4 regions of the Streptacidiphilus sp. MAP5-3 genome follow, and region 1 is predicted to be linked to each of the others. Evidence: riboswitches for the same ligand, from Rfam matches in the RefSeq annotation. Region 1 holds a riboswitch; each other region holds the start of a gene.
The links. A riboswitch is a leader RNA that binds a small molecule or an ion and turns the genes downstream of it on or off. The one in region 1 is predicted to bind cobalamin.
Positions count from the first base shown of each region.

Region 2: it holds a riboswitch for cobalamin, as region 1 does, so the genes downstream of both, ABH928_RS09290 (ABC transporter substrate-binding protein) here and ABH928_RS28540 (cobalamin biosynthesis protein) in region 1, are expected to answer to the same signal.
Region 3: it holds a riboswitch for cobalamin, as region 1 does, so the genes downstream of both, ABH928_RS01470 (ribonucleoside-diphosphate reductase subunit alpha) here and ABH928_RS28540 (cobalamin biosynthesis protein) in region 1, are expected to answer to the same signal.
Region 4: it holds a riboswitch for cobalamin, as region 1 does, so the genes downstream of both, ABH928_RS05120 (HoxN/HupN/NixA family nickel/cobalt transporter) here and ABH928_RS28540 (cobalamin biosynthesis protein) in region 1, are expected to answer to the same signal.

Region 1 covers NZ_JBGCCL010000026.1:9,351-11,542, forward strand. The annotation lists gene ABH928_RS28530 (NAD(P)/FAD-dependent oxidoreductase) at 1-836, shown strand, start outside; gene ABH928_RS28535 (hypothetical protein) at 984-1,139, shown strand; cobalamin riboswitch at 1,169-1,362, shown strand; gene ABH928_RS28540 (cobalamin biosynthesis protein) at 1,396-2,192, shown strand, end outside.
Region 2 covers NZ_JBGCCL010000004.1:164,442-166,633, reverse strand. The annotation lists gene ABH928_RS09295 (FecCD family ABC transporter permease) at 1-199, opposite strand, end outside; gene ABH928_RS09290 (ABC transporter substrate-binding protein) at 227-1,048, opposite strand; gene ABH928_RS09285 (hypothetical protein) at 1,050-1,238, shown strand; cobalamin riboswitch at 1,345-1,493, opposite strand; gene ABH928_RS09280 (MFS transporter) at 1,628-2,192, shown strand, end outside.
Region 3 covers NZ_JBGCCL010000001.1:333,071-335,262, forward strand. The annotation lists gene ABH928_RS01465 (GNAT family N-acetyltransferase) at 1-473, shown strand, start outside; cobalamin riboswitch at 617-751, shown strand; gene ABH928_RS01470 (ribonucleoside-diphosphate reductase subunit alpha) at 885-2,192, shown strand, end outside.
Region 4 covers NZ_JBGCCL010000002.1:313,729-315,920, reverse strand. The annotation lists gene ABH928_RS05125 (helix-turn-helix transcriptional regulator) at 1-623, shown strand, start outside; cobalamin riboswitch at 661-801, shown strand; gene ABH928_RS05120 (HoxN/HupN/NixA family nickel/cobalt transporter) at 967-2,043, shown strand; gene ABH928_RS05115 (ArsR/SmtB family transcription factor) at 2,122-2,192, shown strand, end outside.

The sequences.
Region 1 (2,192 bases):
AACCGGCCAAGCTGGTCCGGGGCCTTGCCGAGGCGGCGGAGCGACTGGGCGTCAGGATCTACGAGGGCACGACGGTCACCGAGATCCTGCCCGCCGTCGGCACGGCCCCCGCGCGCGCCGTCACCGACCAGGGCACCGTCTCGGCCCGGTACGTGCTGCGCTGCACGGAGGGCTTCACCGCCAACCTGCGCGGCGAGAAGCGCACCTGGCTGCCGATGAACTCCTCCATGATCGTCACCGCACCGCTGCCCGCCTCCTTCTGGGACTCCGTCGGCTGGGACGGCCGCGAGACGCTGGGCGACTTCGCGCACGCGTACATGTACGCGCAGCGGACGGCGGACGACCGGATCGCGCTCGGCGGACGCGGCGTCCCCTACCGCTTCGGCTCTCGCACGGACAACGACGGCTCGACGGCGGCGAAGACGATCGACCAGCTGACCGAGATCCTGACCGGCTTCTTCCCCGCAGCGCGGGGTGTCGCGGTCGACCACGCCTGGTCGGGCGTGCTGGGCGTGCCGCGCGACTGGTGCTCCACGGTCGCCGTCGACCAGGCGTCCGGCCTGGGCTGGGCCGGAGGCTACGTCGGCAGCGGCGTCACCACGACGAACCTCGCCGCGCGGACGCTGCGCGACCTGGTGCGCGGCGAGGCGACGGACCTGACGGACCTGCCGTGGGTGGACCACACGGTCCGCCGGTGGGAGCCGGAACCGTTCCGGTGGATCGGGGTGCACGGGCTGTACGCGGCGTACCACTTCGCCGACCGACAGGAACGCGGCGGGCGCGCGGGGACCTCCCCCGTCGCGAAGGTCGCGGACGTGATTTCCGGGCGGCACTAGAAACGGCACTGAACGTAGTCGCACCACCTGCGGGAACAAAGCCTCAAGCAATACCCGACGTGCGGATTCCGCCAGGGTGACGGACGCTGTTGGAGGGACGGATCGGGGTCCGTCCGGGCCTGCAGCATTCGACACCTTGGGGTGCCCATGTCTGTCTTCCTGTGCCTGCTTGTCGCCCCGCTGGGACTGATAGTCATCCTTGGCCTTTCCTGGTTCGAGGATCACGTCCTCAGCCCGCCCACGAGCCCCGCCGACCAGGTGGTGCAGAAGTCCGTCGAACTGCTCAAGCAGCAACGTCCGTGATCCGCGACACCGACCCGGTCGGTTGACGCTGCGTCCGGCGACATGGTGGGATCCTTACGCCAATCGGAGGCAAGGAGAGGAAGCCGGTGCAAATCCGGCGCGGTCCCGCCACTGTCACCGGGGAGCACCTGCGAACGACGGCCACGGCGGCTCATCGCCGCTGGAAGGCCCGTAGGTGCGTCGATCCGGAAGCCAGGAGACTCTCGCCTTCGGATCGTCGATCCAGGGCGCGGACCCTGAGTGAGGACACGCAGCGGTGCGCAGCAGCGCGTTCGCGTACGGGGCCGTGGTGGGCTATGCCGCCGACGCCGTGTTCGGCGACCCCCGACGTGGTCATCCGGTAGCCGGGTTCGGGCGTTTCGCCGCCGCGCTGGAGCGGCGTCTCTACAAGGACCATCGCGGCTCGGGAGCAGTCTTCACGCTCGCCGCGGTCGGTTCCGTCGCCGGGGGCGCGCTGGTGACGGAGCGCACGCTGCGGCGCTCGCGCCCCGCTCAGGCGGCCCTCGCCGCCGCGTCCGCCTGGGCGGTTCTCGGGGGCGCGTCACTCGTCCGCGAGGCGCGCGGGATCGCGTCCGCGCTGGAGCGCGGGGACATCGAGGCGGCGCGCGAACGTCTGCCGCACCTGTGCGGGCGTGACCCGCGTCAGCTGGACGCGCAGGAGATCGCCCGCGCGGTCGTCGAGTCCGTCGGCGAGAACACCGCCGACGCCGTCGTCAACGCGCTGATCTGGGGCGCCCTCGTGGGCGCGCCGGGGCTGCTGGCGTTCCGGGCCGTCAACACGCTGGACGCGATGGTGGGTCACCGCTCGCCGCGGCTGCTGCGGTTCGGCTGGGCGTCGGCGCGGCTGGACGACGTGGCCGGGTGGCCGGGTGCCCGGCTGACGGCGCTGCTGACCGTCGCGGCGAGCGAGGACCGGGGGCGCGCGTGGCGCGTCTGGAGGCGTGACGCGGGCGCGCACCCGAGCCCGAACGCCGGTCATGCGGAGGCTGCCTTCGCGGGCGCGTTGGGAGTGCGGCTCGGGGGCACGCTCCGCTACGGGGAGCGGGTCGAGCA
Region 2 (2,192 bases), on a different contig from region 1:
ACAGCACCGCGCGGTCCAACTGGCTGAGCTGCTGCGGCAGGTGCACCAGCGGCAGCCGGTCCAGCAGCGCGTCGGCCGTCGCCAGCGGGTTGAGGTCCGCCGCTCCGGCCATGGCGCCCACCAGCACCGCGGCGGCCAGGAACACCACCGCGATGCCGTAGGCGCGCAGGGTGCGCGGGCGGACTCCGCCTCTTGTCACCGTTACCTCGTTACCGTCCGCCGTGCGTCACTTGGTGGGGGCCTTCTCGATCGCCTGCGCGATCTGGGCGACCAGCTGCGGCAGGCGCGGGCCCCAGCGCGAGGCGATGTCGTCGTTGAGGCCGACGATCTGATCCTTCTTGACGGCCGGGATACCGGACCAGCCGGGTCGGGCCGCGACGACCGCCGGGCTCTGCCCGCCGTCGGCGGACTGGTTGTCGGTGAGGAAGATCAGCTGCGGCTGGGCCGAGACGATGTACTCGGCGGACAGCTGCGGGTAGCCGCCGTCGGAGGCCTTGTCGGCCTTGTCGGCGATGTTCTTCAGGCCGAACAGCGAGGCGATCTGCCCGGCGAAGGTGGTGGAGGTCGCCGAGTAGTACGGGTTGGCGCTGACCTCCCAGTAGTAGCTGAGGTTCCCGTGATCGGCGCCGGCCTGCTTGACGGAGGCGGTGATCGACGCCTTCATGCCGGTGACGGTCTGCGTGGCCTGGGCGGTGTGACCGGTGGCCTGCCCGATCGCGTCGATCTGCGTGTAGACGTCGTTGATCGTCGCCGCGGCGGGCTCGATCAGGACCGGCACGCCGAGCTTGGTCAGCCCGGCGACCAGGCCACCGGAGTCCTGGGAGGCGATGACCAGGTCCGGGTTGTACTTGGCGATGGCCTCGATGTTCGGGGTCAGCCCGCTCAGGCTCGTGGTCGGCACGCCGGACGGGTAGTTGGAGTCCGAGTCCACCGCGACGACCTGCTTGCCGGCGCCCACCGCGTACAGGTCCTCGGTCGCGGTCGGCGACAGCGACACGATGTGCTTCGGCTGGGTCTTGAGGGTGACCTTGCCGTTGGAGCCGCTCACCGTGACCGGGTACGTCGCGGCGGCCGACGACGCGCTCGTCGAGGACGAGGAGGCGGAGGAGTCGGCGCTGCCGGAGCTCGTGGAGCTGCAGCCGGCGACGACGGCCACGGCTGCGAGCGCGGCGGTCGCCGTCGAGACAGCGCGGACGATCCGGGTGCGCCGAGCAGGCCGGGGCCGGACAGACGAGTGAGCCATGGTGGTGCTTCCTCCCGAGGGACGGGAAGAAGCCAATCCGTCGACGAGCGGCGCAGGACGCGCGCCGACAGAAACGGACCGCCCCTTCCCACGAGGGCCGATGTCGTAGCGCGGCAGGAGGCGACCTGGCTTCGGACCGCGTGGAGAGGGCCCTCACAGTTGCGGGACAGCGCCGGAATGACCCGCAGTGCGGGCTTCACCGGCTTCGCTGCCTGGCACGCTGCCGGAAACCTGCATGGCTGCGCAGATTTTTTGGCTCAGGCAGGTTAGCACTGCGCCGCGATCCCCGGCCGGGCACCCCCGTGGCGGGGCGGCGCCGGACCCCGATCGGCGGGAGAATCGACCGGTGCCGGACCGGTGCCGGACCAGTCCGAGAGGGAACCCATGGGGAAGCAGGCGGAGCAGGGCTACGGGCAGTCGTCCTGGGCGCCGATGGCGGTGCCGGCGTTCCGCCTGCTGTGGCTGGCCCAGATGGTGTCGAACATCGGCACCTGGATGCAGACCGTGGGGGCCCAGTGGATGCTGGTGCACCAGCACAACGCGGCGCTGCTCACCTCGGCGGTGCAGGCGGCCAGCCTGCTGCCCGTGCTGTTCGTCTCCTTGCCGGCGGGCGTGCTCGCGGACCTGCTGGACCGCCGGCACATTCTGCTGGGGCTGTCGACGGCGATGGCGGTGCTCGCCGGGGTGCTCGCCGGGCTGACGGGGGCGGGGCTGGCCACGCCCACGGTCCTGTTGCTGCTCACGTTCCTCATGGGCTGCGGTCAGGCGATGACGAACCCCGCCTGGCAGGCGATCCAGCCGGAGCTGGTCCCGCGCGATCTGATCCCGCAGGCCGCGTCCCTCAACAGCCTCAACGTCAACGTCGCCCGAGCCGTCGGCCCGGCGCTGGCGGGCCTGCTCGTCGCGGTCTCCGGCCCGGCGGTGGTGTTCACGGTGAACGCCGTCAGTT
Region 3 (2,192 bases), on a different contig from region 1:
CCGCAGGTCACCTCGTTGCCGAGGCCTTCATCCACGACGGTCACACCGAGCGGGACGGCGACTACGCCAAGCTGCTGCGCGATCCGGGCGACCGGGCCGAGAAGGCGGAGTTGCTCGTCGCGGTGGACGAGGAGACGGGCGCGGTCCTCGGCTCGGTGACCTTCGCCCCGCCCGGCTCCCCCTACGCGGACCTGGCGCAGGGTCAGGAGGGCGAGTTCCGGATGCTGGCCGTCTCCCCGGACCCGGCCGCCCGCGGACGCGGCATCGGCGAGCTGATGGTCCGTGCCGTGATCGACCGCGCCCGGGAGCTCGGACTGCCCCGGATCGTCATGTCATCACAACAGCAGATGGCTTTCGCGCACCGGATATACGGGCGTCTCGGCTTCGTCCGGACCCCCGAACGCGACTGGTCGCCGATCCCCGGCATGGTCCTCTTCACCTACGCACTGGAGCTGTCCGGCTCGCCTGCGTGATGCCCGCAGGCAGGAGCCGCGACGCCTCAGCCGGTGCCCGGAGTGCGCCGCAGCAGTGCTCCAGCGGGGCAGCCGAGTGATCGAACGGTTACTCGAACGAATCACGCCGCGACACAACATCTGGTGGTGCGTGACGCACCTGCCCCTAGATGTATGCTCATGCTCGCTGTCGAAGCAGGGGAACCCGGTGCGATTCCGGGACTGCCCCGCAACGGTGAGCGGCTGCCGATCCGGCCTGTCCGCGAGTCCGATGACCTGCCGTCAGCGCGTCCTCGGCCTGCCCGGCCGCGGGCGCTGCAACCGGGCCTCGTGGGTGGGCCGACGGGCTGCTTCGCGCTGCTCTGCTCCCGCCTGCCTTCTCACGCGACCCGTGCCTCAGCCACCGGCCGCCAACGAGGAGCGTGCGCGTACATGACGGACATCGCCGTCCCCACCCTGCCCCAGCCCACCCGTGAGCCCGACGCCCGTGGTGGCGCCGCCGACGCTCCCGGCACCGCGCTGCTGGTCACGCTCACCGAGCGGTCCGCAGACCTGACCCAGGTCGACCCGGGCCGCGTCGCCGCCGCCGCGCTGCGTGGCCGCAGCGCCCAGGCCGACTACGCGGAGCTGCGCGGGCTGGCCATCGAGGCCGCCGCCGCGCTGATCGCCGAGGACCCGCAGTACTCACGTCTGGCGGCCCGGCTGCTGGCCGAGGAGGTCCGCGAGGAGGCGGCTGGTCAGGGCTCGTCCTGCTTCGCCGAGTCCGTGGCCGTCGGCCACCGCGAGGGTCTGATCGGCGACACCACCGCCGCCTTCGTCGCCGCGCACGCCGACGCACTGGACGCCGTCGTCGACCAGCAGGCCGACGACCGCTTCGAGTACTTCGGCCTGCGCACGCTCTACTCCCGCTACCTGCTGCGCCACCCGATCACCCGTCAGGTGATCGAGACGCCGCAGCAGTTCATGCTGCGGGTGGCGTGCGGGCTGGAGGTCGGGGGCAACGAGAAGTCGGTGGCCGAGGTCGCCGAGCTGTACGGGCTGATGAGCCGCCTGGAGTACCTGCCCAGCTCGCCGACGCTGTTCAACTCCGGCACCCGGCACCCGCAGATGTCCTCCTGCTACCTGCTGGACTCGCCGCTGGACGAGCTGGACTCGATCTACAGCCGCTACGCGCAGATCGCCCGGCTCTCCAAGCACGCGGGCGGCATCGGTCTGTCCTACTCCCGGATCCGCTCGCGCGGCTCGCTGATCCGCGGCACCAACGGCCAGTCCAACGGCATCGTCCCGTTCCTGCGCACCCTCGACTCCTCCGTCGCCGCGGTCAACCAGGGCGGTCGCCGCAAGGGCGCGGCCTGCGTCTACCTGGAGACCTGGCACGCCGACATCGAGGAGTTCCTGGAGCTCCGCGACAACACCGGTGAGGAGGCGCGCCGCACGCACAACCTCAACCTGGCGCACTGGATCCCGGACGAGTTCATGCGCCGCGTCGAGACCGACGGCGACTGGTCGCTCTTCTCCCCCGGCGACGTCCCCGAGCTGGTCGACCTGTGGGGCGCCGAGTTCGACGCCGCCTACGTCAAGGCCGAGCAGGACGGCAAGGCCGTCCGCAGCATCCCGGCCCGGACCCTGTACGCGCGGATGATGCGCACCCTGGCCCAGACCGGCAACGGCTGGATGACCTTCAAGGACGCCTCCAACCGCGCCGCCAACCAGACCGCGCTGCCCGGCCGCACGGTCCAC
Region 4 (2,192 bases), on a different contig from region 1:
GGCGGAGCTTCCTGCTCGACGCCCCCGGCTGGTACGGCGAGGCCGAGAGCACGCCTCACCTGCCCGCGGTCGCCGCCGCGCTCTGGGCGCGGCGAGCGGTCCTCATGCGGTACCGGCGCTGGCGGGCGCCGGAGGAGATCGAGCGGCGGGTCGAGCCGTACGGGCTGGTCCTCAAGGCCGGACGCTGGTACCTGGCCGCCGGCGGGCCGTCCGGGATCCGCACCTACCGGGTCGACCAGATCCTCGAAGTCCATATGCTGGATCAGGAGTTCGCCATCCCGGACAGGTTCGACCTGGCCGCGCACTGGAGCAGCAGTCTGGCCGACTTCCACACCCGGCTGCACACCGGGGAGGCCCTGGTCCGGCTCACCCCGGAGGGCGCCCGCCGCCTCGGCGTAACGGCCTTGGGCGACGGAGCAGCACAGGACGGATGGACCGAGACCCGGGTGCCCATCGAGTCGATCGACCACGCCCACCAGGAGTTCCTCCGGCTCGGCGCGGACGTCGAGGTCCTGGCACCGGCCGAACTCCGCGACCGCATCACCGAGACGGTGCGTACCCTCGCCGCCCGGTACCAGCCGACGTCCGCACCGTCCTCGGCAGTGAATCAGACACCTGCTTAGATGTGCAGGCTTGTACCCGAGCCCCCGCCACCTCTAGGCTGCCGAAGGTCCCCTCACTGCGCGGGGACAGTGCAGCGTCAGCGAAGTCCGGTGAGAATCCGGCGCTGTCCCGCAACGGTGAACCCCTCGGCACGAGTGAGGGCAAGTCCGGTCGCCTGGCGTCGCACTCCTGGAAACCAGCCTCGCAGGAAGGTCGGTCCGGACCGGGCCCTCCGGGAGTCTCCGACCAGGCCGCGCCGACCTGTGAGCGTCCCGAGGAGGATGCCCAGTGTCCGCGTTCGTCGCCAAGCTACAGATGGTCCGTCAGTCCCTGAGTCCCGCGGAATGGACCAGGATCGGGGTGATGTCCCTGGTGATTCTGCTGCTGAACGGCGTCGGCTGGGGCATCTACATCTTCACTGTGCTCCCCCACCACTTCCACTACGACAAGCTCGGCGTCGGCCTCGGCGTCGCGTTCACCGCCTGGACGCTGGGCGCGCGTCACGCCTTCGACGCGGACCACATCTCCGCGATCGACAACTCCACCCGCAAGCTACTGGCGGACGGTCAACGTCCCCTGGCCAGTGGCTTCTTCTTCGCCCTCGGCCACTCCACGGTCGTCTCCGCCGTAGGCGTCGGCATCACCGTCGCCGCCAAGGCCGTCTTCGGCGCGATGGTCGACCCGAACTCGACCTACGAGACGCTGGGCGGCATGCTCGGCACGCTCACCTCCGCCGGGTTCCTCTACCTGATCGCCGCGCTCAACCTGATCGTGCTCGCCGGGATCTTCAAGGTCTTCCGCGACATGCGCCGGGGCACCTTCGACGAGGAGGAGCTCGAAAGGCAGCTCCAGGCGCGCGGGCTGATGTGGCGCTTCTTCGGCCGCTTCATGCGCTCCATCAACCACACCTGGCAGCTCTTCTTCGTGGGCATGATCTTCGGCATCGGCTTCGACACCGCCACCGAGGTCGTCCTGCTCGCCGCCACCGCCTACGCCGCCACCGCCGGGCTGCCGTTCTACGCCGTGCTGGCGCTGCCGCTGCTCTTCTCCGGCGGCATGATCCTCTTCGACACCTTCGACGGCTTCTTCATGAACTTCGCCTACGGCTGGGCCTTCGCGCGACCTGTGCGCAAGGTCTACTACAACCTCGTCATCACCGGCCTCTCCATCGCCGCCGCTTTCCTGATCGGCACCATCGAGGTGCTCGGCGTACTCACCAGCGAGCTCCATCTCACCGGCGGCTTCTGGGACTTCATGGCCAACTTCGACATCAACAAGGCTGGCTTCGTCATCGCTGGGCTGTTCGCCCTCACCTGGGTCGTCGCGCTGCTCTACTGGCGTTACGGCAAGATCGAGTCCCGCTGGCAGACCGGTCTCGCCGGAGGGACGGAGGCCGCTCCTGCCGACGCCGCAGCGACAGTCACGGCCACCGAGGCCTGAGCCCGCCAACTGACCCTGCACATCCGCTCACCTGCACGGTGTTGCAGATCACCGGGCAGCGGGGGTCCAATGGGCCCCATGCATCTCGTTCCCACCGAGCGGGCCCACCGCAGGGCCATCGACGAACACAGCGTCTGCACGGCCATCGA